DNA from 3 places in the Kitasatospora sp. MAP12-44 genome. Region 2 is predicted to be linked to each of the others. Evidence: riboswitches for the same ligand, from Rfam matches in the RefSeq annotation. Region 2 holds a riboswitch; each other region holds the start of a gene.
What was found. Region 2 has a riboswitch for S-adenosylmethionine ahead of P3T34_RS34515 (putative leader peptide). Riboswitches for the same ligand answer to the same signal wherever they lie in the genome.
Positions count from the first base shown of each region.

Region 1: it holds a riboswitch for S-adenosylmethionine, as region 2 does, so the genes downstream of both, thrC (threonine synthase) here and P3T34_RS34515 (putative leader peptide) in region 2, are expected to answer to the same signal.
Region 3: it holds a riboswitch for S-adenosylmethionine, as region 2 does, so the genes downstream of both, P3T34_RS11345 (aminotransferase class V-fold PLP-dependent enzyme) here and P3T34_RS34515 (putative leader peptide) in region 2, are expected to answer to the same signal.

Region 1 covers NZ_JARZAE010000004.1:4,809,842-4,812,096, forward strand. Annotated here, with positions in the region: gene P3T34_RS22510 (glucosyl-3-phosphoglycerate synthase) at 1-812, opposite strand, end outside; SAM riboswitch class I at 948-1,093, shown strand; gene thrC (threonine synthase) at 1,111-2,255, shown strand, end outside.
Region 2 covers NZ_JARZAE010000004.1:7,565,271-7,567,525, forward strand. Annotated here, with positions in the region: gene P3T34_RS34510 (LLM class flavin-dependent oxidoreductase) at 1-679, opposite strand, end outside; gene P3T34_RS34515 (putative leader peptide) at 803-988, opposite strand; SAM riboswitch class IV at 1,026-1,138, opposite strand; SAM riboswitch class IV at 1,403-1,510, shown strand; gene P3T34_RS34520 (amino acid ABC transporter permease) at 1,926-2,255, shown strand, end outside.
Region 3 covers NZ_JARZAE010000004.1:2,408,889-2,411,143, forward strand. Annotated here, with positions in the region: gene P3T34_RS11340 (Lrp/AsnC ligand binding domain-containing protein) at 1-8, shown strand, start outside; gene P3T34_RS11345 (aminotransferase class V-fold PLP-dependent enzyme) at 15-1,373, opposite strand; SAM riboswitch class IV at 1,423-1,542, opposite strand; gene trpD (anthranilate phosphoribosyltransferase) at 1,619-2,255, opposite strand, start outside.

The DNA of each region.
Region 1 (2,255 bases), 2.8 Mb from region 2:
GCGGCCATCCGACCCAGCGCCTGGCCGTCCTGGTGGCGGTGGTGGCGCACCCCCACGTCCACCTGCGCCAGCGCGTCCAGGCCGGCCAGCTCCAGGGCGTCCACCAGCAGACCGAGCTCCACCCCGTAGCCGGTCGGGAAGTGCAGCCGCTCCAGCAGCGAGCGGCGGGCCGCGTACTCGCCACCCAGCGGCTGGACGAAGCCGGCCAGCCGCGGCCAGTGCAGGTTGAGCAGCGGCCGGGCCACCAGCTCGGTCACCCGGCCGCCGCCGGCCGGTACCACCGCGCCGTCGGTCTCGAGCGGCCGGTCGTACATCGCCTTGACCAGCTGGATCGCCGGGTCGGTGAGCAGCGGGCCGACGATCCCGGAGACGAAGGCCGGGTCGAACTCGCGCAGGTCCGCGTCGACGAAGCAGACGATCTCGCCGGAGGTCACCAGCAGCGAGCGCCAGAGCACCTCGCCCTTGCCGGGCACCGCGGGCAGCCGCGGCAGGATCGCGTCGCGGTGCACCACCCGGGCACCGGCAGCCGCGGCCACCTCGGCCGTCCGGTCCGAGGAGCCGGAGTCGACCACCACGACCTCGTCCACCAGCGGCAGCCGGTCCATCAGCTCGCGGCGGATCACCGTGACGATCTCGCCGACCGTGGACTCCTCGTCCAGCGCGGGCAGGACCACGCTGACCGTCCCGGCGGGACCTGCCGCGCGCTTGGCGGCGAGCAGCGCGGCCGGGGGGCGGTCGGCCGCGGTCCAGGACCGCCGACGCAGCCAGGACGCCGCTTCCGGGAGTAGCGCGGGGCTCTGCTCGGCTGGCAAATCTCGCTCCTTGTCAGGTCGTCTCGCGTTGCGGACGGTACGGGCCACATCGCGGGCCTTCCGATACAGTCTTCGTACAGCGGTCAGACCTTCGCACGCCGGGGTCGGCCGCACCGCATGACCACAACTTCACAGAGCTCATCCAGAGGGACTGAGGGAACGGCCCGTCGAAGTCCCGGCAACCTTCTCGCACGGCTACTGACCACTTCGTGGTCGAGGCCCCGGCGGGACAGGTGCCAATTCCGTCCTGTGTCGCGCCCGCGGCACGGGGAAGATGAGGAGAGAGGCCTCCGCCATCATGGCTGTTGACGTATCTGCACCCACTTCGACCGTAGATCTCGGTCCCGCCGCCGCGCTGTCCTGTCGCGAGTGCGGCACGCGCTTCGAGCTCGGCCCGATCTTCGCCTGCGTCGAGTGCTTCGGCCCGCTGGAGATCGCCTACGACTTCGGCTCCTACCAGGCCGAGGAGCTGCGCAAGCGGATCGAGTCCGGCCCGGCGTCCATCTGGCGATACGCGCCGCTGCTGCCGGTGCCGGCCGACGTGGCCGACAAGCCCAACCTGAACCCGGGTTGGACCCCGCTGGTCAAGGCCGACAACCTGGGCCGCGAGCTCGGCTTCACCGCCCAGCTGCACGTCAAGGACGACTCCGGCAACCCGACCCACTCCTTCAAGGACCGGGTGGTGGCCTGCGCGATCGAGGCCGCCCGCGCCTTCGACTTCACCACCCTCTCCTGCTCCTCCACCGGCAACCTGGCCGGCGCGGTGGGCGCGGCCGCGGCCCGGGCCGGCTTCAAGTCCTGCGTGTTCATCCCGCACGACCTGGAGCAGGGCAAGGTCGTGATGGCCGGGGTCTACGGCGGCGAGCTGGTCGGCATCAAGGGCAACTACGACGATGTGAACCGCTTCTGCTCGGAGCTGATCGGCGACCCGGCCGGCGAGGGCTGGGGCTTCGTCAACGTCAACCTGCGCCCGTACTACGGCGAGGGCTCCAAGACGCTGGCGTACGAGATCTGCGAGCAGCTGGGCTGGCGGCTGCCCGAGCAGCTGGTGATCCCGATCGCCTCAGGCTCCCAGCTCACCAAGATCGACAAGGGACTGCAGGAGCTGATCAAGCTCGGCCTGGTCGAGGACCGCCCGTACAAGATCTTCGGGGCCCAGGCGGCCGGCTGCTCGCCGGTCTCGGCGGCCTTCAAGGCGGGCCACGACGTGATCCGCCCGGTCAAGCCGGACACCATCGCCAAGTCGCTGGCCATCGGCAACCCGGCGGACGGCCCGTACGTGCTGGACATCGCCCGCCGCACCGGCGGCGCCGTCGAGGACGTCACCGACGCCGAGGTGGTCGACGCGATCCGGCTGCTGGCCCGCACCGAGGGCATCTTCGCCGAGACCGCGGGCGGCGTGACCATCGGCGTGCTCAAGAAGCTGGTCGAGAACGGGCTGCT
Region 2 (2,255 bases):
GTGTGATGGAGGGCCCCCGCACGCTGAACCTGCCACCCTCGAAGTCGATGTAGTGCAGCTTGGCGCGGTCGACGAAGCGGCCCGTGGCGACGTCGCGGATCTCGGCGTCGTCCTCCCAGCTGTCCCACAGCCGGCGCAGCACCTCGACGTAGTCGTCGGCCTCGGCGAAGAGCTCCCGGAGCAGTGCCTGCCCCGCCGGTGCGGCGAGGTCCTCGATCCGCAGGCGCGGCACCGTACGGCGTCCGAAGTGCGCCGCCTGGTCGGCTCGGCCGTCCACCTTGACCTGGACCCCGGCGCGTCCGGTGCTCACGAAGTCGAGGGTGGCGATCGCCTTGGAAAGGTGGAACGGCTCGGTATGGGTGACCACTGCGGTCGGGAGCAGTCCGATGTGGCGGGTCAGCGGCGCGATCCGGGCGGCGACCAGCACCGCGTCCAGCCGACCGCGCACGTGGTCGGTCCGCTCGTCCGGCTCGGTGGGGTGGGAGGACTGCAGGCCCAGGGAGTCCTCGATGGTCACCAGGTCCAGCAGGCCTCGCTCGGCTTCGGTGACCAGGTCGGCCCAATAGGGCGCGGTGAACAGTTCGTGCGGCCGGGCATCGGGCTCGCGCCAGGCTGCGGGGTGCCAGCCGGCGCCGTCCAGGGCGACGGCCAGGTGTAGGGCTGCGCGGGATTCGGGCATGGGTGTACCGCTTCCTTCGGATGGGTGTCTCGGCTGGGACGACGCGACACGCCGAACGGCGGCGCCTCCGGTAACGGGACCGGGGAGCTTCGGTGTTCGGGTTCGAGGTCCGGCGAGAGCGGGCTAGGCGGCGCTGCGCGGCGCGGAGGCGATCCGCACGGGGGCGTTCGCGTTCGCCGGACACAGCGCGGTGGCGACGCGCTGCAGATCGATGTGACGCCGCGAGTACGTGGTGGTGACCCGGCACTGGGCCTTCACCGCGACGACCTTCAGGGTGAGGGCCGCAGACCGCTTGAGGGTGTCCCGCACTGTCGTCGCCTCCGTCCCGATCGGCCGCACCGGCTCGAACTCGCGCTTACGGCACCGTCTTCGGCTCCGCCGGGTCGTCACCTGGAGCACCCCGCCGCGTGGGAGGGTTGCCGTGCAGCGAGCCAGGGCTTGACGCTGACACTCATGACCTGGGTGAACCGTAACCCGCTATCCGGGTCCGGCACAATCCTGTAAAGATCAACACCGACTGCGCCGCCGGTGTTCCCGTCGGGCTGACCAGGCGACAGAAGCGCCGCTGAACCCGCTTGCTCCTCAGGGAAGTTGGATGAACCGTAGGAGGAGTGGACGCCGTGCCACGGCCCTGGCCGAGCGCGCCGGCCCACCCCTGATCTCAGACCCCGGTCAGGCGTTGACATTCCTCGCGGAGTGCGCCTAACTTTTGCCCACCAGAACGGTCATGAGTGTCAGCGAAAAGCCCTGGCTCGCTGCACGGCAACCCTCCCACGCGGCGGGGTGCCCCAGGTGACGACCGGACCGAACGACGATCGGTAAGCGCGAGGCCCGCTGGGGCAGATTGGCGAAGGTGACGGCGATGTACGCAGGTCCGGGGATGGCCGCATGGCGCCGCCACGGCCGTGCCGCGGCGTTCCTGAGCCGCCACATCGATCTTCGCCGGGTCAGCAGCGCACTGTGTCCCGCCTCCAGCAGCGCCCTCTGTCAGGCCTGACCACTTCTGCCTGAGGCTCTTTGCCTGATGGCTTCCTGACGCATGCCTTTCCCGGTGTGCTCCCCTCGTCCACACCGTCCGCGATGCGGCGCGCTCCGGCACGCCCCGCAGGTGGTCCTCGCCCCGCTGCGCGACCACTCCCGGCGCGGGCGCGGCAAAGGCATTCGCTGGAGTCCCTGAATGAGTGAGTCCCTGCTCCCCGCCGTGCCACCAGGCACGACGTATCCGCCCGCGACGGACCTGCCCCCGATGCTCTCCCCCGCGCCGGTCGACCCCGCCGACGCAGCGGTCGATCCCGCGCGGGCTGCCCGTCCCTTCTCGGCACAGCGGGTCATACCGCTGCGGCATCCGGGCCGCTGGATCACCAGTGCGATCGTCGCGGTGCTGGTCGCCCAGATCGCGCACGGGTTGGTGACCAATCCGTTCTACGAGTGGGGCCGCTTCCAGTACTGGTTCGTACGTCCGGTGATCACCGACGGCCTATTCATCACCCTGGAGGTGACGGCGTACAGTGCCGTGCTCGGGCTGGTGGGCGGTGTCCTGCTCGCGCTCGCAAGGCTCTCCCGCAGCCCGGTGCTC
Region 3 (2,255 bases), 5.2 Mb from region 2:
ACGGCTGACAACCGTCAGCGCCTGGTGTCCGCCACACAGCGGCCGCCCTCGTTGCGGTAGGTCCAGCGCGCGCCGTCCGCCAGCAACTCCCGGACGGCGCCAAGGAAGCGCTCCAGGTGCTCGTCGGGGGTGCCGGCGCCGAAGCTGACCCGGATCGCGTTCAGGCTCTGCTCCCCCGGCAGCGACGGCTCGGGCGCACCGCACTCGGAGGGCGCGGCCTGCTCCCCGCCGAGCAGGGTGCGCACCAGCGGGTGCGCGCAGAACAGGCCGTCGCGCACCCCGATGCCGTACTCCGCCGAGAGCGCGGCCGAGAAGTGCGAGCTGTTCCAGCCCTCGACCACGAAGGAGAGCACGCCGACCCGCGCGGCGTCCTCGCCGAACAGGCTGAGCACCTTGACCTGCGGGAGCTCCGCCAGACCCGCCTTCAGCCGGGCAACCAGCTGCTCCTCGCGGGCCTGCAGCGCGTCGAAACCGGCCTCGGTCAGCGCGCGGCAGGCGGAGGCGATCGCGTAGGCGCCGATCACATTGGGCGAGCCGGCCTCGTGCCGGGCCGGGCCCCGGTGCCACTCGACGGCCACCGAACCGTCCGCCTCGCGGGCCACCGTACGGCTGGCGCCGCCGCCCGCCAGGTACGGCTCCGCCGCGTCCAGCCAGTCCGAGCGCCCGGCCAGCACGCCCGCGCCGAACGGGGCGTACAACTTGTGCCCGGAGAAGGCGATCCAGTCCACGTCCAGCTCGCGCACCGAGACCCGGTGGTGCGGCGCGAGCTGGGCCGCGTCCAGCACCACCCGGGCGCCGTGCCGGTGCGCCACCTCGGTCAGCTCGGCGATCGGCCACAGCTCGCCGGTGACATTGGAGGCGCCGGTCACACAGAACAGCCGGTGCTCGGCGGGCTGCGCGCTGAGCGCGGCCTCCAGTGCGGCGACCGCCTCGGCGTGCGAGCGCGGCGCGGGCAGGTAGCTGACGCTCAGGCCCTCGCGGCGCCAGGGCAGCAGCGAGGCGTGGTGCTCGGTCTCGAAGGCGAAGACCCGGGTGCCGGCCGGCAGCGCGCCCGCCAGCAGGTTCAGCGAGTCGGTGGTGGCCCGGGTGAAGACCAGCTGGTCGCCCTCGCGCAGGTCCAGGAACTCCTCGACGGTGCGCCGGCTCTGCTCGAACAGGTCGGTGGAGAGCTGCGAGAGGTAGCCGGCGCCACGGTGCACGCTGCCGTAGTAGGGCGCGTAGGCGGCCACGTCGTCCCAGACCCGCTGCAGCGCGGGGGCGCTGGCGGCGTAGTCGAGTGCGGCGTAGGTGACCTTCTCGCCGCTCACCAGCGGGACCTCGACGGCGGAGCCGAGCACGGCCAGGGGGGTGAGGAAACGGGTGTCGAGAGACATGGGGATGCACTCCTCCAGGGGTCTGGACCCCGGGAGTGAAGAGACCGGTGGCCCGCGCTTGCCATGCGGACCTGTCGCCGCCTGGCCTGGTCTTCACCCAGGGCACCCCGCCACGGACGGAGGGTTGCCGGACAGCAAGCTGGGGCTAGTCGCGCTGTCACTCATGACCTGACGAAGACTTTAACCAGCGGTCGAGGGATGGTCAAACACCGTCCCGCCATCCGGACAACCATGAGACCCGCAGGTCAGGCGCGTGCGGTCGCCTCGGCCCAGCTCTTCAGGGTGGCCTGCGCGGCGCCGGAGTCGATCGCGGCCGCGGTGCGCGCCATGGCGGCGGCGAGCTGCTCGGTGAGCGGCGCATCGGTCAGCTCCAGGGCGACCAGCGCCGCCGCGGAGTTCAGCACCACGGCGTCGCGCACCGGTCCGCGCTGGCCGGCCAGCACCCGGCGGGCGACGTTGGCGTTGTACTCGGCGTCCGCGCCGCGCAGGCTCTCCACGCCGGCCAGTTCGATGCCCACCTCGCGCGGGTCGAAGACGGTCTCGGTCACCTCGCCGGCCCGCACGATCCACACCCGCGAGGTGCTGCAGACGGTCAGTTCGTCCAGCCCGTCGTCACCGCGGAAGACCAGCGCGCTGGAGCCGCGCCGGGCCAGTACCCCGGCGATCAGCGCGGCCAGCCGGGTGTCGAAGCAGCCGACCGCGTGCGCCGTCACCTTGGCCGGATTGGTCAGCGGGCCAAGGATGTTGAAGGCGGTCGGCACGCCGAGGTCGCGGCGGGCCGGGGCGGCGTGCCGCATCGCCGGGTGGAACTTGGCGGCGAAGCAGAAGGTGAGGCCGACCTCCTCGGCGATCTCGGCCACCCGCCGGGCGCCGAGGTCGAGC